Lacrimispora indolis DSM 755: one gene and its partner. The protein of the gene in region 1 interacts with the protein of each later gene in a pairwise test. Links are inferred from orthologs where the notes say so. Each region holds a gene or a part of one and is shown in the gene's direction. Other genes may lie near its edges. The genes, in order: K401_RS0112430 and rpe.

Evidence for each region.
Region 2: the proteins of K401_RS0112430 (region 1) and rpe interact in binary tests that used the Escherichia coli proteins (3 or more experiments, as listed by UniProt). The link is inferred for Lacrimispora indolis DSM 755 from one-to-one orthologs.

What each region holds. Positions count from the first base shown.
Region 1 is NZ_AZUI01000001.1:2,577,863-2,594,033, forward strand. What follows is about bases 9,186-11,972. They hold K401_RS0112430 (PfkB family carbohydrate kinase), read left to right. Parts: upstream 9,186-10,022; coding sequence 10,023-10,922; downstream 10,923-11,972. Other genes in these bases: K401_RS0112420 (carbohydrate ABC transporter permease), read left to right, coding at 9,186-9,191; K401_RS0112425 (histidinol-phosphatase HisJ family protein), read left to right, coding at 9,188-9,994; K401_RS0112435 (SIS domain-containing protein), read right to left, coding at 11,036-11,972. In the rest of the region: K401_RS0112380 (glycoside hydrolase family 88/105 protein), read right to left, coding at 1-96; K401_RS0112385 (VOC family protein), read left to right, coding at 397-759; [FeFe] hydrogenase H-cluster radical SAM maturase HydE, read left to right, coding at 812-1,849; K401_RS0112395 (hypothetical protein), read right to left, coding at 2,054-2,665; K401_RS31225 (methyl-accepting chemotaxis protein), read right to left, coding at 2,767-4,806; K401_RS0112405 (GntR family transcriptional regulator), read left to right, coding at 5,053-5,760; K401_RS0112410 (ABC transporter substrate-binding protein), read left to right, coding at 6,032-7,390; K401_RS0112415 (carbohydrate ABC transporter permease), read left to right, coding at 7,462-8,337; more of K401_RS0112420, read left to right, coding at 8,352-9,185; more of K401_RS0112435, read right to left, coding at 11,973-12,004; K401_RS0112440 (SIS domain-containing protein), read left to right, coding at 12,175-13,149; K401_RS0112445 (nucleoside triphosphate pyrophosphohydrolase), read left to right, coding at 13,376-13,687; K401_RS0112450 (sensor domain-containing diguanylate cyclase), read left to right, coding at 13,707-15,269; K401_RS0112455 (DUF1697 domain-containing protein), read left to right, coding at 15,302-15,871; K401_RS0112460 (ABC transporter ATP-binding protein), read right to left, coding at 15,919-16,171. UniProt on the Escherichia coli protein: Catalyzes the ATP-dependent phosphorylation of fructoselysine to fructoselysine 6-phosphate. Functions in a fructoselysine degradation pathway that allows E.coli to grow on fructoselysine or psicoselysine.
Region 2 is NZ_AZUI01000001.1:4,921,389-4,937,721, forward strand. What follows is about bases 12,932-15,880. They hold rpe (ribulose-phosphate 3-epimerase), read left to right. Parts: upstream 12,932-14,049; coding sequence 14,050-14,712; downstream 14,713-15,880. Other genes in these bases: pknB (Stk1 family PASTA domain-containing Ser/Thr kinase), read left to right, coding at 12,932-13,159; rsgA (ribosome small subunit-dependent GTPase A), read left to right, coding at 13,170-14,048; K401_RS0124015 (thiamine diphosphokinase), read left to right, coding at 14,754-15,422; K401_RS0124020 (ECF transporter S component), read left to right, coding at 15,516-15,880. In the rest of the region: K401_RS0123945 (formate--tetrahydrofolate ligase), read left to right, coding at 1-13; K401_RS0123950 (UDP-N-acetylmuramoyl-L-alanyl-D-glutamate--2,6-diaminopimelate ligase), read left to right, coding at 26-1,501; K401_RS0123955 (UDP-N-acetylmuramoyl-tripeptide--D-alanyl-D-alanine ligase), read left to right, coding at 1,627-2,997; replication restart helicase PriA, read left to right, coding at 3,052-5,280; def (peptide deformylase), read left to right, coding at 5,403-5,900; fmt (methionyl-tRNA formyltransferase), read left to right, coding at 5,903-6,892; K401_RS0123980 (zinc metallopeptidase), read left to right, coding at 6,895-7,611; 16S rRNA (cytosine(967)-C(5))-methyltransferase RsmB, read left to right, coding at 7,601-8,944; dual-specificity RNA methyltransferase RlmN, read left to right, coding at 9,041-10,114; K401_RS0123995 (Stp1/IreP family PP2C-type Ser/Thr phosphatase), read left to right, coding at 10,260-11,003; more of pknB, read left to right, coding at 11,000-12,931; more of K401_RS0124020, read left to right, coding at 15,881-16,103; K401_RS0124025 (pyridoxamine kinase), read left to right, coding at 16,112-16,333. UniProt on the Escherichia coli protein: Catalyzes the reversible epimerization of D-ribulose 5-phosphate to D-xylulose 5-phosphate.

The sequences.
Region 1 (16,171 bases):
GATTACTTCACGGTCCCGCTCTCCATATACGTGGAAGGCGCTTTCTTCCCAGGGGAAGTAACTGCTGCCGCTGGCTTTGGTGCTTTCAAATTTCATAAGGGAGTCCTCCTGTTATAAGAATACATTTGATAAAAGGTCTCTGATTCTATATTTTATATTATAATGGGTTCCAGTATTATAAATCTCATGCAATTGGGGCCTTTTTTAATAAAATTATACTTTTGGCTACTGCTTTGAAGCTGGGAGGGAATGGAAAAAAATGTTTTAAAATTATCTTTAACTATTATATAGAAAATGATAGAATAAACATGTTATTCTGGTATGATTAAGTACAGCTACCCTTTCATCATGGACTAAGATAAAATACAAAATATGATTATAACAGGAGGAATTTATATGAAGTTTTGCTGGAGCACTTTAAATGTTAAGAATTTAGAAGAGTCAATCAGATTTTATGAGGAGATTATCGGCCTGAAGGTAACCAAAAGATTCCCTGCCGGCCCTGGTACTGAAATTGCATTTTTAGGTGACGGGGAAACACAAATCGAATTCATATGCAGCGGGGACAGGGAAATCCATGTGGGAGATGATATCAGCTGGGGGTTTGAAGTGGAGTCCCTTGATCAGACCCTTTCCCTGGCTAAGAAAAAAGGCGCGGCTGTTTTAGGAGAACCGGTGCAGCCCAATCCACACGTAAAGTTTGCCTTTATAAAGGATCCTAATGGCATGAGAGTGCAGCTTGTGGAGAATCTGGGGTAAGGAACGGAAAAGACCGGGCAGCGGCGGAAACTACAGAGCAAGGAGTAAAAATATGAAGCAGCTGATTGATAAACTGTATGAAACTCATAACCTGGAAAAGGACGAGTTCATTTACCTGCTGGAAAATTATGATAAAGAAGCCAGCGAATATTTATTTTCCCTGGCAAGGTCCTACAGTCAGGATCACTATGAAAAAGAAGTTTTTATCAGGGGTCTGATCGAATTTACCAATTACTGCAAAAATGACTGCTACTACTGCGGCATTAGAAGAAGCAATACCAATGCCAGCCGGTACCGGTTAAGCAAGGAAGAAATCCTTTCCTGCTGTGAATCCGGGTATGGATTAGGCTTCAGGACCTTTGTGCTGCAGGGAGGAGAAGACCCTGCATTTACTGATGAGGTGATGGTGGACATTGTAAAAACCATCCGGGAAGGGTATCCGGACTGTGCCATCACTCTTTCCATTGGGGAAAAAACATATGACCAGTATTTGAGATATTATGAAGCAGGAGCAAACCGCTTTCTCCTCCGCCATGAAACGGCTGATGAGGAACATTATTCTCTTCTTCATCCTCATTCCCTGTCCTTGGAAAACAGGAAGGAATGCTTAAGAAATTTAAAGAAGATCGGCTATCAGGTAGGAACCGGATTCATGGTAGGCTCCCCTCACCAGACAGCAAAATGTCTGGCGGAAGATTTAGAGTTTATCAAGGAGCTGTCTCCTCAGATGGTAGGCATAGGACCTTTTATCCCCCATAAGGATACGCCCTTTGCGTCCTTCCCTGCAGGAAGCGTTGATCTCACCTTATTTCTCATAGGGATATTAAGGCTGATGCTGCCGGGGGCGCTGCTGCCCTCTACCACGGCATTAGGGACCCTTGACCCTAAGGGGCGGGAAAAGGGGATCTTATCAGGAGCCAATGTGCTGATGCCAAATCTATCTCCAATCGGCGTCCGGAAGAAATATGAATTGTATGACAATAAGATCTGTACCGGTGAGGAAGCGGCAGAGTGCAATGTCTGTCTGAGAAACCGTGTTGCCTCCATTGGTTATCATGTGGTCGAAAAAAGAGGAGATTATAAGGAATGAGCCTCCATAGCTCAGGATATATTCTGGGGATTGTAGGCCGTTTTTGCCCCAATTACATACAGATCCCATAGCGGCAGCCATCAGCGGCAGTGAGAAGATCGTGGTCCTGTCTGTATGGGGAGTCAGAAGTCCTCTGACATGCAAAAAGTCCGGCTGAATGATGGGAAGTGATCATTCGGCCGGACTTTTTTATGAAATATTTCCTTATATTTGGGCAGGAGTAACCAGTTTAATGCGATAAGCCGTGGACTGGGGAGGAATGCTGGCAGATTGAAAGTTGGAATGTTCGATCCGGACCAGCTGCCCTGGCTTAAGGTCGCTTATGAGAATGGGATTGTCGTTCTGGTCCAGGATTTCCGTAGCCCCGGAAATCACAAATCTTATCTGGTCTGTCTCATCCTCAGGATCGCCTGTGTTTATGAAGCTGTTTTCAATATCAACGGAGGCGATCCGGTCCGTGGTTGTGCGGAATAAAGGTTTCTGCACCATGGCAACCACCCTGTAAGCCCTGGATTGAGGAGGAATGCTTCTTGTCATGGCGGCAGAGAATTCCGCATTGACCCACATCCCCTTTCTGACGACACATAAACTGATGGGGTCGCCGAACTGATTTATTAAAATGGTATCCCAGCCTATATTCAATCGGAGAAGGTCAATATAGACCATCTCATTTTGGCTGGGAGTCACGTAGGAAACCAGGATATATCCGGTCCTGCTGTTAGGCGTATAGATGTCTTCTACTAAGGCATTTTCGATGCGCAGGATACTGCCGGTTTTTTTTATGCTTCCCCTCTTGCCCATATTGGCCTCATTCATATAAATCCCCTAAATGGCATGTGATTTAATTAATATTATAAACCGCTTAAGGGAAATATTCCGAAATTTAAACCCGGACGGTAATAATCTTTGTACCAGAGTTATTTTCCTTCCGCAATTTTAAAATTTGATACCTGCTTAAACAGATTCTGTGCCTGATTGGAAAGCTCGGCGCTGGCAGAAGCGCTTTCCTCGGAGGTGGCGGAGTTTGCCTGAATGCCGGAGGAGATCTCTTCCAGGCCAAGGACGATCTGGGTGATGGCATCGGACTGGGTCCTGGTGGCGGAGCTGATTTGTTCAATGGAGCCGGAAATTTCATTGACCCCGTTGGCGGCCATGGAAAGGGTCCTTGCAGTATCATTTAAAATCTGGGTGCCGTTTTCCACGGAGGAAACGGATTCCACGATGAGACCGGAGGTATTTTTTGCTGCTTCTGCACTTTTGCTTGCCAGGTTTCGTACCTCATCGGCTACCACTGCAAAGCCTTTTCCCGAGGCCCCCGCTCTGGCGGCTTCCACGGCGGCGTTTAAGGCCAGGATATTTGTCTGGAAAGCGATATCCTCAATACTGCTTATGATCTTGCTGATTTTGCCGGAAGAGTCGCTGATCTGCTTCATGGCCTGCAGCATGCTATCCATTTTCTGGTTGCTTGCCTGCATGTGGGCTTCCACGTTTTTTGCCTTATGACTTGCCTGGGCTGCATGCTCTGCATTGGATTTTACATTGTCGGAAATATTCTGAACCATTGATGTAAGCTTGTCCATGGTATGAGCCTGTTCCGTGGTTCCCTGGGCCAGCATTTGGGCATTTTCCGAGATAGAGGAGGCCCCTGTGGACACCTGGCCGGCGGATAGGTGGATCTGCCTTAAGGTGTGGGTAAGGGATTGCTTGATGTTATCAATGGAGCGCATCAGTCTGGAAAATTCCCCGGAATACTCCAACTGTAAGGTAAAATCTAAGTTCCCTTCTGCGATCATGTCCAGCACCATGGAAAGCTCATGGATGTAATCAATATAGGTGCCAAGCCTTTCTGCGGTATCCTTTAAGGACGTTGATACGTGTCCAAATTCGTTGTTAGAGGCTGATTTGATGATTACGGAAAGATTTCCTGCACTGATCTCCTGAGATACATCCTGAAGGCGTTTTAAGGGACGTATGATCCGGCTGTTGATGAACAGACAGAGCATGGTGACCAGGATGAGAGTTATTGTGATGCATAAAAGGATTAAATTCCGTCCAAGGGAATGAAGGTCAGAATATAAGATACTTTCAGGGGCCGCGATGGCGATGATCCAGTCGCATTCCGGTATCTGGGTGTACCAGATACCGTAGGTTTCCCCGTTCTGTTTATAGTTTCCGGCTCCCGCTCTCTTGGCCAATATTTCGCCTCCCAGGGCTGCCATGGAAGGATCCGTTTCCTCCTTTATATTCACCTTCAAAGCCTTTGAACTGTCTTCGCTTGCAATATAAGTCCCGTTTCCATCGATCAAAAAGGCAGTTCCTTCTGCATACGGCTTAATTGAGGCTACCATGCTCTGAAGGTCTGTCAAGTCCATATCTGCCGTGGATACACCTATAAACTTTCCGCTTTTATCATAAAGGGGAACAGAGGCGGTCACCATGGAGATTTTGGCAACATCATCGTAGTAAGGAGAAGACCAGACAGCGCTTTTGTCCGTGTTCTGGACGCTTGTGTACCAGTCCTGGGTATTGTAATAAACACCGTCTCCCAAGGAGTAATCGGGAACATAGACCACCTGGTCTCCTTCCCTCATGCAGTAGCGTGAAAAATACCGGGTACCAGGATCCATCTGTCCCGGTTCATACCAGATCCCGGCTCCGGAAGTCTCCTTATTGGTGCCTGCAAAGGAAGTCAGTACGTTTTTAAAGTTGTCCTCCTTCATGACATCGGAAGCTGATTCAAAGGACCTTGCCAGGAGCTCCGCCACCTTCTGGTTTTTACTTAAGGATACCCGGATGCTTTCCACCGCAGATGTGAGGCTCTGCTCCATTTTCTCCTGGGTGTTTTTTCTTATTATTTCCTTGGCAGCTATGTAACCTAGGAATGATAGCAGGATCATTGAGACTGCGATGACTGGGATAATAATTGCTAAAAATTCTGTCCGAACCGATCTCTTCATAAGTGTCCTCCTCCTGATTTTCCAATAATGGAAAAAACTTTAAACTTTATGATTATTTTATAACTTTTTTCTTAATATTTCAATGCAGTTACTGTAAAATTATGTCGAAATTTGCGATTAAAGGATAAAGCACCATGAGGGATGATGAGTTGAAATTTAGGCTGAAATATAATTGTTCTTTTTGGATGGGCGTGATATTATAAGATGTATGATACAAGTCAAGGACAGAGTTGAGAAAGGAGAAATATGAATAAGAATTCAATCACCCCTTTGTACCAGCAGCTTGCAGATGACATTAAGCAGCAGATTATGGAAGGCAGATTAAAAGAAAATGACAAGCTTATGACGGAGCTGGAATTCAGCCAGGCTTATGACGTCAGCAGGATCACGGTCAGAAAGGCGATTGAGATACTGGCTGACGAGGGATATGTTACAAAGCACCAGGGGATCGGTACCTTTGTTGCTGCGAAAAAGCTGAACCGGGTCATGAACAAGCTTTTAAGCTTTACGGAGATGTGTGAAAATGACGGGAAAACGGCGTCTACGGAAATGGTTTCCCTGGAATGGACATCAGCCTCCGTCTCCATCAGCCAGTATCTTCATATAAATGAAAAAGACCGTGTGTTAAAGATCATCCGGATCCGGAAAAGCGACAAGGAACCGGTTATGCTGGAAGAAGGGTATTTTCCGTCAAAGTACTCCTATCTCATGGGAGAAGATTTAACAAGCTCTGTGTATTCCATTCTGCGCAGACATGACACCGTGCCCACCCATGCGGTGAAGACCGTGGAAATCTGCTATGCAACAAAAGAGGAAGCAGAATATCTGAAGGTGAGGGAAGGCCAGGTCCTCCTGCTGCACAAGGATCAGGTCATGGATGAGAATGGCCAGGTCATTCATTACAGCAAGCTGATCATAAATCCGGAAAGATATAAACTGACCATCTTTACGTAACGGAACAAAGGGGATCTAATAAAAGAAAATAATCGCTTAAATGACGAAGGATTTAGGAAAGTAAAACTTTATTTTCTTAAATGTTCGTCATTTTTACTATGCAGAACTTGCATATGCATAAACTCTGGGATAAAACAGACAATAAAATGAAAAAAGCTATTGCAAAATATGATATATCATAATATAATGTATCCAAGTTGTAATAAGATGTATGCATACAATACATAACGGTCACAACTATTTTACCGGATACAAGAAAGGAGAGTAAATTATGAAAAAAAGCTTTAAAAAAGCGATGTTTGCAGGCTTATCCTGCATCATGGCCATGTCCATGACTGCCTGCAGCGGCAATACCGGTGACCAATCCCCGTCCGCCAAAGCCTCCGCCGAATCCTCACAGTCCGCTTCCGGGGACACCACGGCAGCAGCCCTTGCAGGAGATAAGAAGGTCATCAAGCTGTTCCACCGGTTTCCCGATGATCCCTGTAACTCATTCATTGAGAAAAAGGTGGCAGAATATGAAGCGGCCCATCCGGATATTGATATTCAGATCACCAGTGCCCAGAATCAGCCCTATAAAGAAAAGATCAAAGTCGTCGTAGGCTCCGATGAATGTCCTGATATCTTTTTCAGCTGGGGCGGTGAGTTCTCAGAACGCTTTATCCGTGAGAATCTGATCCTGGATCTGACACCGTACATGGAAAAGGATACGGCATGGAAGGATTCTCTTCTGCCCACTCAGATGGTAGAGTATACCACTGATGACGGGATGATCTACGGCGTTCCTTTCCGCTTAGACGGCAAGCTGTTTTTCTATAACAAGGATATATTTGAAAAGGAAGGCCTTGAAATTCCTGGAACCTGGGATGAATTTCTGGCCTTATGCGACAAGCTGAAAGCCGGCGGAATTACGCCCATTGCGGAAGGAAACCAGGATCAGTGGCCTGCATGCCATTATGTAGGCACATTAAACCAGATGCTTGTGGCAGACGATGTAAGAGCCAGAGACTATAATCCGAAGACAGGGGAATTTGCTGATCCGGGATATGAAAAGGCTCTGGAATATTATCAGCAGCTTGTGCCTTACATGAATCCCGGCGTCAACGGGCAGACTCATGATATGGCAAGGCTTGGCTTCACCCAGGGACAGACGGCCATGCTGTACGCCGAACTGGTGGAAATCACAAACATCAAACAGGAAAATGCAGATTTGAACTGGGGAATGTTCAACTTCCCGGTTGTGGAAGGGCCGGGAAACCCGGATCTTCTCACCGGTTCTCCCGAAGGCTTTGTGGTTTCCTCCAAGACTAAATATCCGGAAGAATGCATCCAGTTCTTAAAATGGTTCCTTGGACCGGAAGTCGGTGCCGCACAGGCGGAAGAGGTGGGCTGGTTCAATGCTTCCAAGGGTGTTGATGCAGGCCTTAAAGATCCCTCCCTGATCGACGCATACAAGGCAATTGCTTCTGCAAAGGAGATGGGACCATGGTTTGACAGCTCCCTGTATTCCACCGTATGTGATACATATCTGACCGCTATTTCCGATATTACCAACGGAGACGTTACCCCGGAAGAGGCCATGAAAAAGGTTCAGGCAACGGCAAAGGAAGCACAGTCCCTGGTCCCTTAGTTTCTGAAAAGAATATCAGCTTAACAGGGAGCGTATCACGCTCCCTGTTCACGAAAAAGGATGGGATCCAGATGAAAAAAAAGAAATTCATGCCATATCTGTATGTATTGCCGGGGCTTTTTATGGTGCTGGGCTTTGTATACATTCCTATCATAGTCAACTGCATATACAGTTTTTTCCGCCTGTCATCCTACTCCTCCACCATGAAATTCGTAGGGCTGGATAATTTCAGGCGTTTGTTTACCAATGAAGTATTTCCCATCATGTTGAGAAACAACGTGTATTACTGCGTCATATCCCTCCTTGTGCAGGTGGGCTTTGGAACGGTTCTGGCGCTTTTGCTGGAGAGCAGGCTCACCGGCAGGGCGAGAGGATTTTACAGAAATGTTTATTTTATTCCATCCCTGATCTCCCTGACAGCAGTTGGCCTGATGTTTAATTTCGTCTATTCTCCCCAGGTGGGCCTTTTAAATACTTTTTTAAAGAATGCAGGACTTTCCCAGTTCCAGCAGACCTGGCTGGGAGATAAAAGGCTGGCCATTTTCTGTATCATAGCCATGAGCCAGTGGCAGTTTACCGGTTATATCACGCTGCTTATGGTGGTGGCTTTCCAAAACGTGCCGGTAGATTACTTAGAAGCAGCCCTCATTGACGGGGCAGGGCCTGTGAGAAGGGCTTTAAGCATATCCCTTCCCCTTGCAAAGGAACAGCTTCTGGTATGCTCCATCATCACCATTATCGGAGCATTTAAGTTATTTACCGAGGTTTATTCCACCACCAGCGGCGGCCCTGGAAACAATTCCCAGGTGCTTGGCCTGTTTCTCTATCAGAATGCGTTCCTGCATGATGATATGGGTATGGCGGCCACAACGGGAGTATTGATATTTGCCATAACCCTGACCGCATCCATCATACAGCTGAAGGTTTCAAGGTCCGGTGAGGCATAAAGGAGGGATGCGGGTTGAAACATTTTAATAATTCAAAGGTATTTCTGTTAAGGATATTGCTGCATATTTTCCTGATTTTTCTGGTGTGCGTCATACTTTTCCCGGTCATGTGGCTGATCCTTAACTCATTAAAAACGAACCAGGAAATGTTTTTAAATTCTCTGGCCCTGCCGAAAAAATGGATGGCAGTCAATTATGTGACGGCATGGAACAAGGGCCTTTTTAACTACTTTAAGAATTCCATTCTGGTGAGTACGGTATCCCTGGTATGTATTCTGTTCATCAGTTCCTTTCTGGCCTATGGACTGACCAGGTTCCAGCTTCCCGGCAGTACCTTTATCTTTTTTCTGGTGCTGGGTGGTATGGCCTTATCCGAGCAGGTGGCCCTTGTCCCTCTTTACAAGATTTTGCAGTCCATGAAGCTTTATAATACCCAGTGGGCGATCATATTGCCCTATGTGGCATTTCGCATCCCATTTACCATGTTCCTGCTCCGGTCTTATTTTATCTCCATCCCAAAGGAACTGGAGGAGGCGGCCATCGTAGACGGCTGCAACAGCCTGCAGCGGTTTTTCCTGATCATCGTTCCCATCAGCAGGCCGGTCCTGGCTTCCTGTGCCATTGTGAATTTAAACTTTGTGTGGAATGAATTCCTCTTTGCCAATGTATTTCTGGAAAGCAAGGCCATCATGACCATTCCTCTGGGGCTTATGGCGTTCCAGGGAGATTTAAAGTCCGATTACGTGGTCATGCTGGCAGGGATCTTCATTGCCTCCCTTCCCATGGTGCTTTTGTTCCTGTGCATGCAGAGGCAGTTTGTCCGGGGACTCACCCAGGGGGCGGTAAAGGGATGACCATGCTGACAGCGGATTATCATGTTCACAGCATTTCTCCCGATGCAGGGGCCCCCATGGAGGAAATGTGCGAAAGCGCCATAAAAAAGGGGCTGGAAGAGATCGCCTTTACGGATCATTATGAATTTTATGCCCATGGGCTGGTGAAGGAGTATTTTCATGAGGATTACTTAAAACAGTACTGGAAGTGCCTGGAAAAGTGCAGGGAAAAATTCGAAGGGAAGCTGGTGATACGCCGGGGGCTGGAGATGGGGCAGATGCACTTATGTCCGGAAGATGCTTTGAAAGTCATCTTTGAATACCCCTTTGACTTTATTATCGGCTCTCTTCACAAGATTGAAAATGTGGATGTCAGCCAGATGGAATATACGGAAAAAACCATGCCCCGGATTGCAGAGGCATATTACCGTCATTTATTAAGGCTTTCGGAGGTGGGGGAATTTGATTGCCTGGGGCATTTGGATCTGATTAAAAGGCATTCCGTAAGAAATGGCCTTCCAGATTATTATGACAGGTATGAGAAAGAAATTACACGGATCCTTAAAAACCTGGTGGCAAGGGGCAAGGGAATAGAAATCAACACCTCCGGGATCAGACAGGGGGCAGGAGAGACCATTCCATCCTTAAGAACGGTAAAGCTGTTTGTCCAGCTGGGGGGAACTGTGGTAACGGTCGGATCGGATGCCCATAAGCCGGAGGATGTGGCGGCGGATTTTCATGTGGCGGAACAGCTTTTAAAAGAAGCGGGCATCAGGGAGGTCACAAGGTTTAAGCGTAGGCGGGGCTTTCCTGTAAAAATATAGGATTATGACGGTAAAAGGAGAACAAACCATGATCAGAGTGTTAGGCTTGGGAGATAATGTGGTGGATAAGTACATGCACATCATGACCATGTACCCGGGAGGGAATGCCTTGAATTTTGCGGTGTATGCAAAGCTCTTTGGCTATGAAGCCGGATATATGGGGAATTTCGGAGATGACGGGGAAGCCCGGCACGTATATGATACGATTTCGGCCCTGGGACTTGACGTTTCCAGATGCCGCTTCTGGAAAGGGGAAAACGGTGCGGCTAAGGTGAAGCTGGAGGACGGGGACCGGGTATTCATAGGAAGCAATAAAGGCGGAGTTTCCCTGGACCATCCTCTGGAGCTGACCAGGCTGGACATGGAATATATAGCAGGGTATGACATGGTGCATACCAGCATTTTCAGCTATATGGAGGCCCAGCTCCCGGCTCTTAAGAAAGCGGCGGCCTTTCTTTCCATGGATTTTTCCAACCGCGCCTCTTTGGAGTACTTAAAGGAGACCTGCCCTTATATTGACTGCGCCTGCATCTCCTGCGGAGAAGACATGGCGGAGGAGGAGATCCGGGATCAGATAAGCTCCATCATTTCCTATGGCTGCCGCAGCATGGTCATCGCCACCAGAGGGGCAAAGGGAGCATTTGTGTATGTGGATGGAAACATATACCAACAGTCACCCTGTCTGGTAAAGGCCAAGGACACCATGGGAGCAGGGGATTCCTTTATCACCTGTTTTCTGGTCAGTTATTTGGACGGAATGAAATATGCGGTGGATTTTCCTGACGGTTCAGGAATGTGGGGAATTACCTCAGGGCAGGAATTCAAGGACCTGGTCATAAAGACCAGCCTTTATAAGGCCGCTGTTTATTCTTCCCAGAACTGCCAGAAGGATGGTTCCTTTGGCTATGGAAAAAAGTTTGAAGAGTGATCCGCAGCATATAAAAAGCCCTGTAAGACATCCGGTTTTTTTAAGGACTGTCATACAGGGACATTTTTATTTATGGAATATCAGTTAAAATCTGCAATGGGGACTGAAAGTGCTTAATAATCAAGCTTCCACATATACCGCCTTTTGGTAAGGGGATGGCTGCGAATGGCCGCCAGCTGTTCCGCATAGATCCTTAAGACGCCGCTGATCAGCATGGGGTTAAAATATTCTGCAACGGATTTATCAATGTGGGAGCTGAGGCCGAAATCCTTTGCATCCAGGACCGTTACCTTTGCATCAAACCGCTGAAGAAAGGTGAGGGCTCTGGAATCCATGGGGCGTGTCGGCCCGTCATTCATCAGGAGGAGATAGGGAACCCCCGTTTCAACCATTTCAAAGGGCCCGTGGAAGAATTCGCCGTCATGGAAGGTGCTTGAAGGGATCCACTGCATTTCCATCATGAGAAAGCTTGAGAAGGAATAAGAAACCATCTGTGTTGCTCCTGAGCTCATGACATATAAAATAGGCATGTCTTTGTAGTTTTCAGCAAAGGCTTTTGCGGCCGGAAGGCTCATGGCAGCGGCGGTTTCGATCAGGCCGTAAATCTTTGAAAATCCATCCTCCATTGCATTGTAATGGTCATATCCTTCATAGGTGTTCAGGATTTCCGCGGAAAGCATAAGAACATCGGTCATTTTCTCCATCTTTGCCGCGTAGCTGGCTTCAAAACCATGAATGATCTGGTAATGGGACGCCAGGGCAAGGGGAGAGCCTTCTATATGAGTCACAGAGATGACGGCAGCGCCAAGGTCCATGGCTTTTTTTGAGGCGGCTACTGTTTCAGGGGTGTTTCCGCTTAAGGAGCAGGTCACCACGATTGCGGATTCGTCTACGGATACCGGGGTGGAATAGTTAAATTCATTGGCAGTGTAAATGCTCACCCGAAGCCTCCTGGAATTTGCTTCCAGGAAATATTTGCCGGGAAATAATTCTGACATGGAAGCACCACAACCCACGAAGCAGACAGAAGTGATGTTTGGATGCTCAGCCTTGATTGCAGAAACAATTTCTTTAACTGTCATAATATGTACCTCCAAAAATAAATTTGCTTGATTTATAAATACATTATATAACATCATATAACAAGAGTCAACGAATATATGAAATAAATTCAAGGATGTACTTGAAAAATATAAACATAATGTTATAATACGTCATATAAGATATTAATTAAAAAGCGGAGGAGAACATTATGACAGTCAAGGAAATCATAACTGAAATCGTGGAAAAGAAGAAAGAAGCGGGAGGAGTCCGGGAAGTATATTTTGTCGGCTGCGGCGGCTCCCTGGGAGCCTTTTACCCAGCTAAAATTTTTCTGGAAACAGAAGCTTTGTCCATACGGACGGGCTGGTATAACAGCAATGAATTCGTACATAACACGCCCAGGATTTTAGGAAAAAACTCAGTCGTCATCACAGCATCCCACAGGGGAGACACCCCGGAAACCGTAAAAGCCGCCCAGGCTGCAAAAAAGGCAGGAGCCACGGTCATAGCCCTTACCTGGTCTTCTGATTCCCCAATCACAAAGGCATCGGATTATGTGGTTTCCTATACCTTTGGTGAGGAAAAGGATATTGGAGGAGAAAAGACCATGGTCGGGCTGATGGCTGCGGTGGAGCTGCTGGACCAGACAGAGGGCTATGAACATTACGACAAATTCCAGGATGGAGTATCCCGTATTGACGGAATCGTAAAATATGCCCGCAAACATGTGGAAAAAAGGGCCGTGGCCTTTGCAGAGGAATACAAGGATGACAAGGTGATTTATACCATGGGAAGCGGCGCCGCTTATGGGGCAGCCTATATGGAAAGCATCTGCATATTCATGGAAATGCAGTGGATCAATTCTTCCAGCATCCATGCCGGAGAATTTTTCCACGGTCCCTTTGAAATTACCGATGCCGAATCCCCGTTCATGATCCAGATCAGCGAAGGGCCTGCCAGAGAACTGGACGAGAGGGCTTTGTCCTTTTTGAGAAAATATGCGGGCAGGATCGAAGTGCTGGACGCAAAAGACTTAGGTCTGTCCACTATTGACTCTTCTGTTGTCTCCTACTTTAACCACTCCTTATTTAATAATGTATATGATGTTTACAATCATGCCCTGGCAGGCAGGAGACAGCATCCCCTTTCCACAAGGAGGTATATGTGGAAGGTGGAATATTAAATTCGTTATAAGACAGCCGCCCCGCAGACAAAGGGAACAGCCTCCCCTGGTCTGGGGGGCTTTTTAAATTCTTAAAATGAAGGGAAAACAGCAAAAACATTAAGCTGCAATTATTAACAGGAAAAAGCGACATTTTTCCCTGAATGTGATATACTGTCTTAAAAGTGTATCTTTCGCAAAGTACAGGCTGTCGTTATATAATCAACTGGAAAGAGGGGATTTGCCATTGAAAAGGTACGATAAATTAGTCAGGGACAGAATACCGGAGGTGATCCAGGCACAAGGGAAAAAGGTGGTATGGCGCATCCTGACTGAGGAAGAACATTTAGAGAAACTGGAAGAAAAGCTTTATGAGGAGGTAGAGGAATACCAGGAGGACAAGAGCCTGGAAGAGATGGCAGATGTACTGGAAGTGTTGTATTCCATTTGCAGTGCCAGGGGTTATACCGCAGCAGAACTGGAAGCAGAGCGGGAAAAGAAGGCAAAAAACAGGGGCGGCTTTAAAGACAGGATTTTTCTGGAGTATGTGGATGAGTAGATGAAAACGCTTAGGTACTATGGTAAAAAAATACATTCCAAAAAGGGAGGAATGCGTTATCCGGCGTAAATACACAATATTTCTATCCACAATCATCAGCATCATCTGTACTGTCATGGCCTGCTTTTATTTATTTTCCATTGACAAAGTGGGCGATATTTATGTTGAGAAATCAGAGGAAGCAATCTATAACATTAAAAAGGATTTTCTAAAGGACACGGTCAATAACCTGATTTCCGAAATAGAGCTGAGGCGGGCAGCCAAAGCTTCCTATGTGGAAACCTTTGTTTCCAGAACAGCTGAGATCATTAACATGAAAAAGGATCTTTCAGACCGGGAATTCAATGATTTCTTCATCCAGTTCTTCCGGGACAATCCGGATTATAATTATATGACTGTGATTGTGTGGGACAATGAGGCAAATAAGCCGGTTTTTGATCCGGGGAACCTGGCAAAGTCTGTCTGGAAGGATACTCTTAAGGCCAACACCTCAGGTTTATCCTCTTACAGGGTTTTCATTCACGGGGATTACTCCTTCCTTTTTGGACTGACAAAGAGCTATGTGGATGGCCTTGTGAAAGCAGATATGGTCAATGTGATCAAAAACTCAAGATTTGATGGAAATTCCTATATCTGGGTAAACGAGATACTGAATTATGAGGGGGGTAAAAATTACGCTATCCGAAGGATCCATCCCAACCTGCCGGAGACAGAGGGGACCTATCTTTCTACGGATATGACAGACATGGAGGGGAATTATCCGTATTTGACCGAGCTTCAGGGGATTAAAAAGGATGGAGAGCTGTTTTTCTCTTATTATTTCAAAGAGCTGGATGACAATGACGTATCCAAAAAGCTGACTTATGCCAAGCTTTATAAGGATTATGACTGGGTAATTGCCATGGGCGTTTATCTGGATGATCTGCAGCCTTACATTGACCAGACCAATGGAGAAAGCAAGGTGCTGGTATCCAGGCTCACCATGCTTTTGGTGCTGCTTCTTATCATCATACTGGTCATCAGCCTGTTCTCTGTTTCTTTATTGGAGAAATTCTATTACCGCCATGCGAGAAAGGTGATGGAATCTGAGCTTAACCAGGATGTCCTTACAAAAGCAGGCAACAGGAGAAGCGGAACAAATGACCTGGCCAATGCCTTTAAGGAATTTAAGCGGACAGGCTTAAGCCCCGGAATTATGATGTGCGATATGGACCACTTTAAGGGGATCAATGATAAATACGGCCATTACGCAGGGGACATGGCTCTGGCAGAGTTCGTAAAGATGATGAAAAAAACTTTAAGAAATACGGACAAGATCATCCGCTGGGGCGGAGATGAATTCGTTGTCATTCTTTACGGCATGGAGAAGAAACATGCACTGGCTTTTGGAAACAAATTTTTGGCCTCCATATCTTCTTTGAAAATACAGGATCACGATGAAGAGATCGGCATCACCGTATCTGCAGGGTTTTCCTTCTTTAAGGAAGGGGATGAAGACTATCAGGCGGCATTAAGGCGGGCAGATGAGGCCCTTTATAAGTCTAAGTCGGAAGGGCGGAATCAGGCCAATGTCATCATGTAGAAATTAAGGCTGTGAAAGGAGAAGACTGGAAGATGACCATTTATATAGCTCTGCTCCGGGGAATCAATGTGGGCGGAAAAAACAAGATAAAAATGGCTGAATTAAGGCAGGTGCTTGAAGAGGCCGGGCTGATACGGGTGGAGACTTATATCCAGAGCGGCAATGTCATTTTTGAGTCAGAAGATGGGGAAGATGAGCTGAAGAAAAAGCTGGAGGATCAAATCAGGGAGAGATTTGGTTTTTCCGTAAGCGTAATTTTGAGAACGTCTGACCAGCTGGGTCAGCTGATCAGGAGCTGTCCTTATACGGAAAAGGAAAGGGAGGCGGCGAAGGCCCAAAACTCAGAAGGAGAAAGCTTTTATGTCTGCCTTTTCCATCAGGCGCCTCTTAAAGAAGAGACAAAGCGCCTGGACCCTTTTGTAAATGAGAAGGATGATTACCGGATGCAGGGCAGGGAGATTTATCTTCTCCTTTGCCACAGCATCCGCAATTCCAAGCTTTCAGATAAAATGTCCCTATTGGGCGGGCCTGTAACAGTGCGGAACTGGAAGACCATGGAAAAGCTCCACGCCATGGTAACTGCCAGGATCTCCGAAGAGTAAGGCCTTTATACCCCGCTTTCGCTGGGCTGGGATTGTATCATGCTGCTTTATACCTCATCCAGGAATGAGAAACAGGTGACCTTCTTTCCCTTATATGAAAACTCAACAGAGTGAGAATATACACCAAAAAACTTCTGAATGTTTGCGCCTGTCATCACCTGCTCTGTATTGCCGGTGATATAATCCTCCTCGCCCAGCAAAAAGCATTTGTCCGCAATGCGGAGCGCATGATTTGGGTAGTGGGTATTAATGATGCAGGCAATGTTCTTTTCGGATGCCACTGCCTGAATAAGTTTGAGC
Region 2 (16,333 bases), 2.3 Mb from region 1 along the record:
CGGATTATTCTGATTGGGAGGTTTTATGAAGTTTAAAGAATGGCTAAAAGACTTAACATATGAGGTAATACAGGGAAGCCTTGACGTAGACGCAGAGGATGTGATTTATGACTCCAGAAAAGCCCGGAAGGGAGTTGTATTCGTCTGTATGAAGGGTACAAGAACCGACTCCCATGATTTTATCCCGGACGTGGTGGCTGCAGGGACGGAGATCCTTGTATTAGAACGAAGGACAGAGATCCCGGATGGCGTAACCGCTGTCCTTGTACATAATGCAAGAGAAGCCCTGGCTCTTCTTGCGGCAGCCAGATTCGGTTATCCTGCAGAAAAGATGGTGACCATCGGCGTGACAGGAACCAAGGGAAAGACCACCACCACCCACATGATCAAAACGATTCTGGAGGCCTGCGGAAAGAAAGTGGGAATGATCGGAACCACAGGTATTGTCATCGGCCAGGAAGTAACGCCTACGGTGAATACCACCCCCGAGTCTTATGAGCTTCACCAGGCTTTCAGCCGTATGGCAGAGGCCGGCTGTGAATACATGGTGATGGAAGTTTCCTCCCAGGCCTTTAAGATGCACCGGGTAGACGGGATCCGTTTTGATTATGGACTGTTTACCAATATTTCTCCTGATCATATCGGGCCGGATGAGCATAAGGATTTTGAAGAATATCTTTATTATAAATCCCGTATCTTTTCCTGCTGTAAAGTGGGAATCATGAACGGCGATGATGACCATTGGGAGGAAGTAATAAAGGATGCCTCCTGCAGGCTCTATTCCTTTTCCATGGAGAAAAAGGATACAGATTTTAAGGCAGAGGCTATCCGATATATCGCCCAGCCGGATTTTGTCGGACTGGAATTTGACATCAAAGGGATCTGCGAGCTTTCTGTACGGGTGAATATTCCGGGCCGGTTTAATGTTGCCAATGCCCTGGCTGCAGTCAGCGTTTTAAGCTTTTTAGGGCTGCCCAAGGAGAATATCTGCCATGGTCTGGAACATTTAAATGTAAACGGGCGTATGGAAATCGTATATGCTTCTGAAAAATGCACGGTGATCGTGGATTATGCCCATAATGCCGTCAGCATGGAAAGCCTGCTTTCAACTCTCAGGGATTATCACCCCAAACGCCTTGTCTGTGTATTTGGCTGCGGCGGAAACCGTTCCAAAGACCGGCGCATTTCCATGGGAGACAGCGCGGGACGTCTGGCGGATTTTACCATCATCACTGCGGATAATTCCAGGTACGAAAAAACAGAAGATATCATCGCAGATATCAGGGGAAGTCTTGAAAAGACCGGAGGGAAATTCATGGAAATTCCGGACCGGAGAGAAGCGATCTGCTACAGCATCACTCATGCCCAGCCAGGCGATATGATTGCCATCATTGGAAAGGGACATGAGGATTACCAGGAAATGAACGGGGTCCGCTACCACTTTTCAGACAGGGAAGAGGTTTTAAAAGCGGTGGATTCCCAGCTTTCAAAGGAAGCTTAAAAAGGAAGGCAGCGATCATAAAGAAAATGCCGGAAGCCGTAAGAAAATGCGGCTTTCGGCATTTCCACGGTAGATGACAGATGAAAGGAATGTACGCCGGAGGCGAACATGGAACGGAGGAAGTAATGGTGAATATGAGGGTAAAGGAAATACTTTCAGCCACAGGCGGAAGACTTCTTTGCGGAAGTGAGGATACGGTTCTGGAACATATTAGCATTGATTCCAGGACAATGAAGGGGAATGATCTGTTTGTCCCCATCATCGGGGAAAGACAGGATGCCCACCGTTTTATTGAGCAGGCTTTTGATAACGGGGCTGCTGCGGTCCTTACCAGCCGGCATGATGCCATGGACTCGGCCAGACCGTGGATCAGAGTGGAAGATACGAAAAAGGCTCTTCAGGCCATTGGCAGCTATTACAGAGACCGTCTGAGCCTTCCCCTGGTCGGCATTACAGGAAGCGTGGGAAAGACCACCACAAGAGAGATGGTGGCCTGCGCTTTGTCTGCACGTTATTCTGTCTATAAGACCCCTGGAAATCATAACAGCCAGGTAGGAGTACCCATCACCATATCGGAAATATCTCCAGAGGATGAAATCGGAGTCATTGAGCTGGGGATGAGTGAGCCGCGAGAACTGACTGTTATTGCAAAGATTGCAAAGATCCAGATGGCTGTGATCACCAACATCGGAGTGACTCATATTGAGCAGCTTGGTTCCCAGGAAAACATTTACAGGGAAAAGCTGACCATTCAGGATGGGTTGGAAAAAGGCGGAATCCTTTTTTTAAACGGGGATGACCGGCTTTTAAAGGCAACAGAGGCAAAAGAAGGCTGTAAGACCATCTATTACGGAACCGGGGAAAATTGCGATTACAGGGCTTTGGATGTTCATTTGGAAGAGGGCTTTCCGGCCTTTACTGCAGCTTTCGGCCCCAATAGGGTCCCTGTGCGCCTGACAGTAATGGGAAGTCATAATGTGCTGAATGCCATGGTATCTCTTGCGGTGGCATCCGAGTGTGGTATTCCCATGGAGGAAGCTGCCAAATGTCTTCAGGAATTTACCGGTTTTAAGAACCGGCAGCAGATTTATTACGTGGGAGGCATGACCATTATTGACGATACATATAACGCAAGTCCTGTTTCCATGAAAGCGGGACTGGAGGTTCTGGGTTCCATCACAAAAGCGGAACGAAGGATCGCTGTACTGGCCGATATGAAGGAGCTGGGAGAAAAATCTCCCGAATACCATTATGAAATCGGAGAATACATTGCAGAGCATCCGGTATATGAGGTGGTGACCTTAGGAGAGCTGGCAGGGGAAATTGCCAGAGCCGTAAAGGAGCATGCTCCTCAGATTCTGGTAAAGGAATTCATGGAACCGGATGGGCTGGTGTCTTATTTAAAAGCGGAATTAAAGGAAGGGGACTGCGTGCTGTTTAAAGGCTCCAACAGCATGAAGCTCAGTCCGGTGGCGGAGGAGTTTTACTTGAACTGAGAGTCTTTTGGAGCCTGTTATGCCCAAAGGACATGGGCAGAAAAGAGGAAACCAATGGCAGAACGATTTGCCCGGATTATTATTGATATTTCCCATGAAAAGGTTGACAGAACCTTTGATTACCGGATTCCGGCAGAGCTTCTTGAGGAGGTTGCTGTTGGGTCCCTGGTTTTGATCCCTTTTGGAAAAGGGAATTCCATGCGGAAAGGATATGTGGTCGGAATTGCCGGTCATGCTGATTATGATTCGGATAAGATTAAGGAAATAGCAGGGATCGTGACGGATGGCGTATCAGCGGAGTCCCTGCTCATCTCCCTGGCATGGTGGCTGAAAGAGCAGTATGGGTCCACCATGAACCAGGCATTAAAAACCGTGCTTCCTGTGAAGCAAAAGGTGAGACCAAGGGAAAAAAAGGTGCTTAGAAGCCTTTTGGACCATTCTCAGCTTTTAAAAGCCTTAGAGGAGGCGGAAAAAAAGAGCTATAAGGCCAGGGCACGGCTTTTTCAGGCACTTTTGAAAAATTCCGTCATTCCCTATGAAATTGCAGTCAATCAGATGAACCTATCTGCAGCTACCTTAAAACCGGTTATTGAAAAGGGATACGTAAGCCTTGACCGTGAGGAGGTTTACAGAAATCCTGTTAAGGCAGAGGCAAAAGAAGGGCGCAGTGTGCTTTTAAATGAGGGGCAGCAAACCATTGTAGACAGCTTTTGTCTGGATTACTCTCAAAATATAAGAAAGACCTATTTGATTCACGGCATCACGGGAAGCGGTAAGACGGAGGTTTATATGGAATTGATCCAAAGGGTCATAAAGGATGGAAAGCAGGTGATCGTCCTCATTCCGGAGATCGCCCTGACCTACCAGACTGTCCTTCGTTTTTACGGAAGATTTGGAAACCGCGTGTCCATCATTAATTCAAGATTATCGGCAGGAGAACGGTATGACCAGTTTGAACGGGCAAGAAACGGGGATATTGATATCATGATCGGCCCCCGCTCGGCCCTGTTTACCCCCTTTTCCCGCCTCGGCCTGATTCTCATAGATGAAGAGCATGAAGGGGCTTACAAAAGCGAAGTATCCCCAAGATACCATGCCAGGGAGGTGGCTGTAAAAAGGGCTTCCATGCAGGGGGCATCCCTGGTTTTAGGCTCGGCAACCCCTTCCCTGGAGGCTTATACAAAAGCCCTTCAGGGAGAATACCGGCTTTTTTGCCTGACAGAACGGGCAAAAAAAGACAGCCGTCTTGCAGACGTATCTGTAGTGGACTTAAGGCAGGAGCTTAAGGAAGGCAACAAGTCCATTTTCAGCCGAAATTTAAAGGCTTTGATGGAAGACCGGCTGGAAAAGCGGGAACAAATCATGCTGTTTATCAACAGGCGCGGCTATGCGAACTTTGTATCCTGCCGTTCCTGCGGGGAAGCCATTCGCTGCCCCCACTGTGATGTGACCCTGACACTCCATAATAACAGCCGCCTTGTATGCCATTACTGCGGATATTCCATATCAATGCCGGACCGCTGTCCGTCCTGCAGCTCTCCATACATCGCTAATTTCGGTGTGGGGACTCAGAAAATTGAACAGATGACTAAAAAAATGTTCCCGGCTGCCAGAGTCCTGCGGATGGATCTGGATACCACTTCAAAAAAAGGGGGCCATGAAGAGATTCTCACCGCCTTTTCAGAGGGAGAGGCAGACATCCTCATCGGCACCCAGATGATCGTGAAAGGCCATGATTTTCCCAATGTGACCCTGGTAGGGGTATTGGCTGCGGACTTATCTTTAAATACCCCGGACTACCGCTCCGCAGAGCGGACTTTCCAGCTGCTGACTCAGGCGGCAGGAAGGGCCGGACGTGATTTCCGAAGCGGTGATGTGGTCATCCAGACCTACAGCCCGGAGCATTACAGCATTGTAACTGCTGCAAATCAGGACTACGAAGCCTTCTACCGGCAGGAAATGGCATACCGCCGCCTGATGAAATACCCTCCGGCAAGCGGTCTTTTAACCGTCCAGTTTTCTTCCCGGCAGGAAAGCCTGTTAAGCGAAGCCGCGGCAGCAGCAGCCGGATTCATCGCTTCTTTGGCGGACCAGGAAAGGGTACAGGTTATCGGCCCTGTGGAGGCGTCGGTTTACAAAATTAATGATATCTATAGAAAAATTTTATACTTGAAACAGGAAAACTATGATATACTAATAAAAATCAGGGATCAGATCGACGTTTTTTCAGAAGATCACCGGTCACTGTTTGACCAGGTAATGGTCCAATATGATTTTTCATAAATGAGAGGATACACCCTATGGGTATACCTTTATGCCCATAAAGCACGGGCAAGAAAGAGGATACACCCTTCGGGCATACCTTTATGCCCGGAAAGAATGGGCAAGAAAGAGGATAAAGGAAAATGGCAATTAGAAAGATCAGAACCATTGGAGATGAAATTTTAAGAAAACACTGTAAGCCTGTAAAAGAGATCACACCAAGGATTACAGAGCTGATTGGGGATATGTTTGAAACCATGTATGATTCCAACGGAGTCGGCCTTGCGGCTTCTCAGGTGGGGGTTTTAAAACAAATCGTTGTATTGGATGTTGAGGATGGCAACCAGTATGTTCTCATTAATCCGGAAATCCTGGAGACAAGGGGAAGCCAGACCGGGCCAGAGGGCTGTCTTAGCGTACCTGGAAAATCAGGAATCGTTACAAGGCCGGAATACGTAAAAATAAAGGCTTATGATGATGCCATGGAGCCTTATGAACTGGAGGGGGAAGGACTTTTAGCCAGGGCGATCTGTCATGAATGCGATCATCTAAACGGTGATTTATACGTAGACAAGGTGGAAGGCGAGCTGGAGGATGTCACCCCTGACGAGGAGGAAGAAGAAGGAGAGGTTGAAGAATAATTATGCGTATCATATTTATGGGAACGCCTGATTTTTCCGTTCCAGCCCTTGTGGCGTTAAAGGAGGCCGGGCATGAAATTCTTGCAGTAGTTACCCAGCCGGATAAACCAAAGGGAAGAGGTAAGGAAGTCCAGATGACTCCTGTAAAGGAGAAAGCGCTGGAATACCAGATCCCTGTTTATCAGCCGGTCAAGGCAAGGGATCCGGAGTTTGTTAAAATCTTATCAGATATGGATCCGGAATTGATCGTAGTAATCGCTTTTGGACAGCTCCTGCCGAAATCCATTCTGGATATTCCAAAATACGGCTGTGTAAATATCCATGCGTCCCTGCTTCCCAAGTACCGCGGAGCATCTCCCATACAGTATGCGGTCATTAACGGAGAAAAGGAAAGCGGAGTTACGACCATGATGATGGCTGAATCCCTGGATACGGGAGATATGCTGGATCAGGAAACCGTTGCTTTGGAAGAAAAGGAAACCTTTGGCAGCCTTCACGATAAGCTGAGCGCGATGGGAGGCAGACTTATTTTAAAAACCATTGAAAAGCTGAAAGAAGGGACTGCCATCCGCATTCCCCAGGATGATTCCGGGACCTGCTATGTAGGCCTGATAAAAAAGTCCATGGGAGATATTGACTGGTCAATGGATGCAGTATCCATTGAACGCCTGATCAGAGGATTAAACCCATGGCCCAGCGCTTATACCGCCTGGAACGGAAAAGTGATAAAACTGTGGGAAGCAGAAGTTGTGGATAAAGAGTATGAGGGCGTCTGCGGCCAGGTGGCAGAAGCAGGCCGTGACTCTCTGGTCATAAAGACCGGAAAAGGCGGCTTGTCCATCCGCAAGCTGCAGCTGCAGGGAAAAAAATGTATGGATATTGATGCATTTCTCCGCGGATACCACATTGGGGAAGGCGCTGTTTTAGAACGGCTTGCCGGTATACCTTCAAGCCCGGAAAGCTTGGGCAGGAAAGAAGAAAGGAGAGTCTGATTATGTATTATGGCGGAATGATGGGATATTATATGGATCCCACCTGGATCCTTGTTATCATCGGAGCAGTTTTGTCCATGGTGGCATCTGCAAGGGTAAACAGTACATTTAACAAATATTCAAAGGTGAGAAGTATGTCTGGAATGACCGGTGCGGAAGCGGCAAAGCGCCTTCTGACTTCCCAGGGCATTTATGATGTTCAGGTAAGGTCCGTAGGCGGGCAGCTTACGGATCATTATGACCCCAGGACCAAGACCGTGAACTTGTCTGATTCTGTTTACGGTTCTACCTCAGTTGCTGCAATCGGCGTTGCTGCACATGAATGCGGTCATGTTATGCAGGACCATACAGGCTACATTCCCTTAAAGCTTCGGGGGGCCATTGTTCCTGCAGCCAATATCGGTTCCAAGGCAGCGCTGCCCCTGATCATTCTTGGAGTTATCATTGGAGGAATCGGTTCTCCCCTTGTTAATATCGGGCTGATCCTGTTTTCTCTGGCTGTTATTTTCCAGCTGGTCACTTTGCCTGTGGAATTCAATGCATCCAGCCGGGCAGTCACTCTTCTCGGCCAGGTAGGGATCTTAGGAGATCAGGAATTAGGCTATACCAGAAAAGTGCTGGGCGCAGCGGCCCTGACCTATGTGGCGGCCCTTGCAGCCACCGTACTGCAGCTTTTAAGGCTGGTGATCCTGTTCGGAGGAAGAAGGAATGATGACTAAGGAGACCGGCAGCGTGGGCGATAGCAGAGAAATTGCGCTGGATATCCTCCTTGAGATCCTGGAGCGGGGAGGCTACAGCCATATCATCCTGCGCCAGGCCCTGAATAAGTATCAGTACTTAAATAAACCGGAACGGGCCTTCATTTCCAGAATAGCAGAAGGAACCGTGGAATACCTGCTTCAGATCGATTATATCATCAATTCCTTTTCCAATACAAAAGTACAGAAAATGAAGCCGGTGATACGCACCATTCTCCGCATGTCGGTATACCAGCTTCTTTATATGGACCGTGTTCCTGATTCAGCCGTGTGCAATGAAGCGGTAAAGCTTGCCGTAAAGCGTAAATTTACAGGATTAAAAGGCTTTGTCAACGGCGTGCTGAGAAATATTTCCAGAAATAAAGAGGGCATTACCTGGCCTGATGACTCCATCCGCTATTCCATGCCTTCCTGGATCACATCTATGTGGGAGGAAACCTATGGCAGGGAGACGGCAGTCACCATGATGGAATCCTTTTTAAAGAATAAAAAGACAATTGTCCGCTGTAATTATGCAAAAGCTTCCAAAGAAGAAATTCTGCAGAGCCTTAGAAACCAGGGAGCAGAAGTGAGTGAGTCCGGAATTTCAGAAGCTGTGCTTTGCATTGAAAAATATGATTATCTGGAAGGCTTGGAGGCATTCCAAAAGGGATTTATCCAGGTTCAGGATCTAAGCTCAAGTTTTGTGGGCGAAATCGCAGATCCGAAAAAAGACGATTATGTCATTGATGTCTGCGGTGCGCCGGGAGGAAAGAGCATCCATATCGCAGATAAGCTTGACGGGACTGGTATGGTGGAGGTCCGGGATTTAACCCTCTCCAAAATAGACATGGTCCAGGAAAATATAAAACGGTGCGGATTTTCAAATATCAGGACAAAGGTCCAGGATGCCCTTGTTCTTGACCCTGATTCCATGGATAAGGCGGATATTGTCATTGCTGATCTGCCCTGTTCCGGGCTTGGGATCATTGGACGAAAGCCTGATATCAAATACCGCATGACGCCGGAAGACTTAGAATCCCTGGCAGCTCTTCAGCGGGAAATATTGTCGGTTGTCCAGGCTTATGTAAAGCCGGGAGGACGGCTGATTTTCAGCACATGTACCATTAACAGAAAAGAAAATGAAGAAAATGCCCAGTGGTTCATTGATCATTTTCCCTTTGACTGCATCGATCTGAAAGGAAAACTGGGAGATAAGCTGGCTTCAGCCGCCGCAAAACAGGAATATATACAGCTTCTGCCGGGAATCCATCCATGTGACGGATTCTTTATTGCGGCATTTCAGAAAAGGTAGGCAGCCTTTACACCCGAAAACATGGGCGGAATAGAGGAACGCCCTGCGGGCATACCTTTATGCCCAAAAACATGGGCGGAATAGAGGAAATGTAGAATGGATAAGATAGATATAAAATCTCTGGATATGGAGAAACTGACAGCCTTTTTGGTGTCAATCGGAGAAAAACCATTCCGTGCAAAGCAGCTCTATGAGTGGATGCACCGGAAACTGGCGGCTGATTTTAATGAAATGACAAATCTTCCTAACTCCATGAAGGAGAAGCTGCTGCAGCTGACAGAGCTTACCTCCCTTACCGTTGTGGAGGAAAAGATCTCAAAAATAGATGGTACAAGAAAATACTTATTCGCTCTTTCTGATGGGAATGTGATTGAAAGCGTTTTGATGAAATACAAGCATGGAAACTCCGTCTGTATTTCATCCCAGGTAGGCTGCCGCATGGGCTGCCGGTTCTGTGCCTCTACCCTTGACGGCCTGGAAAGAAACTTAAGCCCGTCGGAAATGCTTGATCAGATATACCGGATCCAGAAGATCACCGGGGAACGGGTTTCCAATGTGGTCGTTATGGGTTCCGGAGAACCTTTAGACAACTTTGATTATCTGATTCAGTTCATCCGTCTTCTTACAGATGAAAACGGACTTAATATCAGCCAGCGCAACATAACGGTTTCTACCTGCGGCATTGTGCCCGGAATCCTTCGATTGGCTGATGAGGATTTACAGATCACCCTGGCTTTGTCCCTTCATGCGCCAAACGATGAGGTCAGAAAAACCCTGATGCCTGTGGCGAACCGTTTCCCTCTAAAGGATGTGCTGGATGCCTGTCAGGCGTATTTTGAAAAAACAGGGCGAAGGCTCACCTTTGAATACAGCCTGGTAAGCGGTGTCAACGATAATTTAAAAGAAGCTTCCGCTTTGGCAGCCCTGTTAAAAGGCCAGCACGGCCATGTGAATCTGATTCCGGTGAACCCTATTAAAGAACGCAATTACGTGCAGTCAGACCGGAAAGCCATAGAGGCATTTAAAAATCTTCTTGAAAAAAACGGAATAAATGTTACTATAAGAAGAGAAATGGGAAGGGATATTAACGGTGCCTGCGGGCAGTTGAGAAAAAGCTTTTTAACCGAATCAGGGAAGTCCCCCGCTTCAAATGCGAAGAGAATTAATTAGTGGGGAGGGGACTTACTTGTATCAGATGGAGCATTGGTTCTGCCTGATAAGCAGCAATAGCTGCTATTTGATTATGAGCAAGTAGCGGAGCGGATTGCTAATATCCGCCTGACATCAGGAGTAAAGAGGAAGTGAGAATGAAACGATGAAGGCTTGCGCTATGACGGATACCGGAAGAGTCCGCACGGCCAATCAGGATTATGTCTATGCCCAGGCAGAGCCTTTGGGCACACTGCCCAATCTTTTTTTGGTTGCTGACGGCATGGGCGGTCATCAGGCCGGGGATTTTGCCTCCAGATATATTGCCGAAAATCTGGTGGACCACTTAAAACAGGCGGATTCGCCGGGGATTGTTCCGCTTCTTCGGGAGGGGATCTTAAAAGTCAACGGAATGCTTTACCAGGAATCCATGAAGAATACGGAATTAAACGGCATGGGAACGACCCTGGTGGCAGCAGTGATTGAGGATTCTACCATGTATGTGGCTAATGTTGGAGACAGCCGCCTGTATTTGGTGAGGAACCGGCTGCAGCAGATCACAAAGGATCATTCCTACGTGGAAGAGCTGGTGTCATTAGGCCAGCTGGAACGGGGAAGCCGGGATTACCGGGAAAAAAAGAATATTATAACAAGAGCGGTTGGTACAGAGGATAAGCTGGAGATTGATTTTTTTGAAGTCAGCCTGGAGCCGGGAGACTATGTGCTCATGTGTTCCGATGGACTCAGCAATATGCTTGAGGACGCTGAGATGGAAGAAATTATCTGCTCAGAACTGGAGCTGCCGGAAAAGGCAGAAAAATTAATTACAGTAGCCAATGACAATGGGGGGAAGGACAATATAGCTGTTGTTTTGATTGAACCCGAAATTGGCAGGGAGGTAAGCTTATGATCTTGAGACCGGGGACATTTTTACAGGACAGATATGAAATACTGGACCAGATTGGTTCCGGCGGGATGTCAGATGTGTATAAGGCCCTGTGCCATAAATTAAACCGCCCTGTCGCCATAAAGGTATTAAAGGAAGAGTTCAGTTCAGACAGCGGCTTTGTCGGTAAGTTTAAAATGGAGGCTCAGGCGGCTGCCTGTCTTTCTCATCCCAACATCGTAAACATTTATGATGTAGTGGACGAAGGAACCCTCCATTATATTGTTATGGAACTGATCGAAGGAATTACATTAAAAAATTATATTTCAAAAAAAGGCTGCCTTGATGTTAAGGAAGCCATCGGTGTGGCAATTTCTGTTGCACAGGGAATCGCGGCTGCCCACGAACAGGGCATCATACACCGGGATATCAAGCCTCAGAATATCATCATTGCCAGAGATGGAAAGGTAAAGGTAGCTGATTTCGGTATAGCCCGGGCTGCCTCTTCCCAGACCTTAAGCGCTACTGCGGTAGGCTCTGTCCATTACATATCGCCGGAACAGGCAAGAGGCGGTTACAGCGATGTCAGGAGCGATATCTATTCTCTGGGAATTACCATGTATGAAATGGTGGCCGGACGTGTTCCGTTTCAGGGAGATAATACGGTGACCGTTGCCCTGGCCCATTTGGAAGACCCCATAACACCGCCCAGTTTCTATAATGAGAACATACCGGTAGGACTGGAAAACATTATTTTAAAGTGCACCGAGAAAAAACCGGAATACCGTTATGGAAGCATGCATGAGGTCATATCCGATTTACGGAAAGCACTTGTCAATCCTGATGGGGATTTTGTCCAGTACAATTCCCAGGTGGATGATTCCCAGACGGTCATCATCGGAAAACCGGAGCTGGAGCAGATCCGGTCCGGCCGTAAGGTACAGGCAGATCCGGCGGCCAGCCGCAATGTCAGCAGGAATCAGGAGCAGAGGCCGGAACGACGCATGGAAAAAAATGCAGGCCAGCAGCCGGGCAACGGCAGAAACAGAAAACAGGATTCCGAGGATGATATCAATCCTAAAATCGAACGGCTTCTGACAGCGGCAGGTATTGTTGTGGCCATACTCATCGTGATCGTGCTGATAATTGTATTTTCCAAAGTGAGCGGTTTATTCCGTTCCGGTTCCCCTAAGGAGACCGAATCAACAGCAGAGATTTCTACGGAAGAAACCTTAAGCGACAAAAAGGTGAAAATGACCAGCGTTGTAGGTCTGGCAACGGATATTGCGGAACAGAAGTTAAAGGACAACGGCGGACTGTATATGAAGGTAAGTGATTACGTATTTCACGATACCATTGACAAAGGGGATATTGTGTCTCAGGACCCGGCAGAGGGCACAGTCATTGATAAGTACTCTGCTGTCTATGTTGTGGTCAGCAAGGGTCCGGAACACGTTGCCATTGACTTAACAAAGCTTGGCCTTGACAAAATGGATGGCGTTTCTGCAAAAGCAGCACTGGAAGGAAACGGCCTGATCGTCAATGTGGAGCAGAAGAATCATGATACTGTTACAACAGGATATGTGATCAGCTACAGCCCCTCCGAGGCAAAGGAAGGGGAGACCGTGACCCTGGTTGTAAGTACCGGCCCGGCTCTTGTAAACCCTGTAACCGTTCCCAATATTGCCGGTCAGACCCATGAAGTGGCCTTGGAAATGCTGGCTGACGTGGGACTGGTTGCGGGAACAGTGACAGAAGCTGCCTCCGAGACAGTTCCCTGGGGAAGTGTCATCAGCCAGTCCTTAACGGCAGACAGTCAGGTAGAAGCAGGAACCAGCGTGGACTTTGTGGTCAGCAGCGGAACAGCCCAGCAGTCCAAGGTTAAATATCTGGCTTCCATTGATAAATCTTATTCCCTGCAGAACATCATCGGGCCCGGCTCCGGCAGCACACAGCTTACCTTGAAGATACAGCTGAGGCAGTCGGTCAATGGAAAAGACGAAATCAGAGAGCTTATGGGACCTGTTACCATGACAGGAGACCAGATGCTTCCCGTATCATTTAAGAATATAGAAGGTGCTTACGGTGTTAACAGCGGAACCGTAGAGATCGTGAATGTGGAGACAGGCGATGTGATCAATTCATACTCCGTCACATTTATTCCGGTCCCCCAATCATAAGGAACAATATATGACAGGAAAAATTTTGAAAGGAATTGCAGGCTTTTACTATGTCCACGGTGGGGACGAAACCATCTATGAATGCAAGGCAAAGGGTATTTTCCGTAATAAAAACGTGAAGCCTCTGGTTGGAGATAATGTGGAATTTTCCGTTCTGGACAGCGTGGAAAAGAAGGGGAACATCGAACGAATCCTGCCGAGGAAAAATGCCCTGGTCCGCCCTGCCGTAGCCAATGTGGATCAGGCGCTGGTACTGTTTGCCATTACCCATCCGGAGCCTAACTTAAATCTGCTGGACCGTTTTCTGGTCATGATGGAGGTTCAGGAGCTTCCCGTAAAAATCTGTTTCAACAAAATCGATTTAACTGAAAATGAAAAAAGGCTGGCTCTTAGAGATATCTATGAGGCAGCCGGTTATCCCGTTTATTTTACCAGCACCTATGACAATCAGGGAATCCAGGAAATCAAGGAGCTGGTGCATGGGAGAACCACGGTTCTGGCAGGACCTTCCGGAGTTGGAAAGTCCTCCTTAACCAACCTTCTTTATCCTCAGGCTGATATGGAGACTGCAACGATCAGCGAGAAGATCCAGAGAGGAAAGCACACCACCAGGCATTCGGAGATTTTTGGCATGGGAGGGGATACGTACTTGATGGATACGCCGGGATTTAGCTCCATGTACATGGAAGATATGGAATGCAACCGGCTGAAGGATTATTTTCCTGAGTTTGAGCCTTATGAAGACGGCTGCCGTTTTCTGGGCTGTGTGCACATTGGAGAAAAGACCTGCGGCGTAAAGGATGCTGTGAAAGAAGGCAAAATAAACAGGAGCCGATATGAAAATTACCGGCTTTTATATCAGGAACTAAAGGAGAAAAGGAGATATTAATATGCTTAAACTTGCCCCTTCCATATTAGCGGCGGACTTTAAAATTCTTGGACAGCAGGTAACAGAGGTAGCGGAAGCAGGAGCCCAGTACATCCATCTGGATGTGATGGATGGAGCATTTGTGCCCAGCATTTCATTTGGGATGCCGGTGATCGGAAGCCTTAAGGGCTGCACAGACCGGGTATTTGATGTTCACATGATGGTGGAGGAACCTGGAAGGTATATAAATGATATGAAAGAAGCAGGAGCCGATCTCATCTGTGTCCATGCGGAAGCCTGTACCCATTTGGACCGCACCGTTAATCAGATCAAGGAAGCAGGGCTAAAGGCCGGAGTGGCTCTTAATCCGGCAACGCCCTTATCGGTCCTGGACTTCATTCTGCCTGAATTGGATATGGTTTTGATTATGACGGTAAATCCGGGCTTTGGCGGACAGAAGTTTATTCCATATACACTGGATAAAGTGAGGGCTTTAAGACAGATTTGCAGGGAAAGTCATCTTGAGACAGATATCCAGGTGGACGGAGGTGTGACCTGTGAAAATGTGAGGGAACTGATTGAAGCAGGCGCCAATGTATTTGTTGCCGGTTCAGCCGTATTTAAAGGTGATGCCGCCGCCAATACAAAGGCATTCTTAAAAATATTTGAGGAATATGAAGGGTGAAGAAAGAACGTCTTACAGGCATACCGTTATGTCCAAAAGACATGGACAAGAATAAGGAAATTACCGGCCTGGTGGTTACCGGCGGCACCATGGATTATGGATTTGCCGGAAGATTTTTGGAAAACAGAAGGTTTGATAAAATCATCGCAGTAGACGGAGGGCTGGCGGCCCTTTCTAAACTCCGGTTAAAGCCTGATGCCATTGTTGGAGACTTTGATACGGTGTCAGAAGATGTTCTGGCAGAATACAAAAACAGCCCGGACAGGATCACCTGGGAGATTCATAAACCGGAAAAGGATGAGACCGATACGGAACTGGCTCTTAATACTGCCATAGGTCTTGGCTGCTCCAGGCTGGTTCTGCTGGGGGCCACAGGCGGAAGGATGGACCATTTTATCGGCAATCTCCATCTTCTTTATGCCTGCCTGAAAAAAGGTGTGGAAGCCGCCATTGTTGATGAAAAAAACTGGATCACAGTGATTGATAAGGGAAGGACCTTTCAGGCTGAAAGATTATGGGGGAAATACATTTCTTTCCTCCCCTTGAGCGGAGAGGTGAAAAAGATCACACTGACCGGATTCAAATATCCTCTTTATGAAAAGGACATTGACTTAGGAACCAGTTTATGCATCAGCAATGAACTGACCGGTCCGGAAGGCACCATTGACTTTGAATCCGGGATCCTGATTTGTATCCAGTCCCACGATTAAACTGGTATGGTTTAATATATCTAAACTGGATATTTATATCATTCCACTTGCGTGCTAAGATAAAAAAATAAAAGCAGCAGGGAGGAATTACCAATGAGTAAAACAAATGACAGGATTTATAAAGTTGCGCTGACAGGACTGTTTGCAGCCATGTCTTATGTAGTATTTACATTCCTGCAATTTAAGATCACGCTTCCGGGAGGAGATGCCACCTCCATTCATCTGGGGAATGCGGTCTGCGTTCTGGGAGCGCTTTTGATCGGCGGGTTATACGGCGGTTTAGGCGGCGCCATCGGCATGACCATAGGAGATCTCTTTGACCCGGTTTATGTGGTATATGCACCGAAGACCTTTATCCTTAAGCTTTGCATCGGCCTGATTACCGGATTTTTGGCTCATAAAATCGGCAGGATTCAGGAATCCACTGATAAAAAGCATATCCTGACCTGGACCATTGCAGCCGCAGCAGGAGGTCTTTTGTTCAATGTGATTTTTGATCCCCTGATCGGTTACTATTATAAGCTTCTGATTCTGGGAAAACCGGCGGCAGAGCTGGCGCTGGCATGGAACGTTTTATCAACCTCCATTAATGCCGTGACTTCCACCATTGTGTCCGTCATCATTTACATGCCCCTTCGGGATGGCTTGGTCAGATCCGGACTGTTATCAAAAATTTATTAGGAGCTTTTATGACACCAGAAAAACATCAGAAAAAAATTGCTGTCATCAATGATTTATCGGGATATGGCCGCTGTTCTTTAACAGTGGCCCTCCCCATTCTTTCAGCATTAAAGGTCCAGTGCTGTCCTGTCCCCACTTCCATTTTATCCAACCATACCGGATTTCCCACTTACTTTTTTGATGACTATACAAAGAAAATGCCTTTGTATGTGGAACAGTGGAAAAAACTG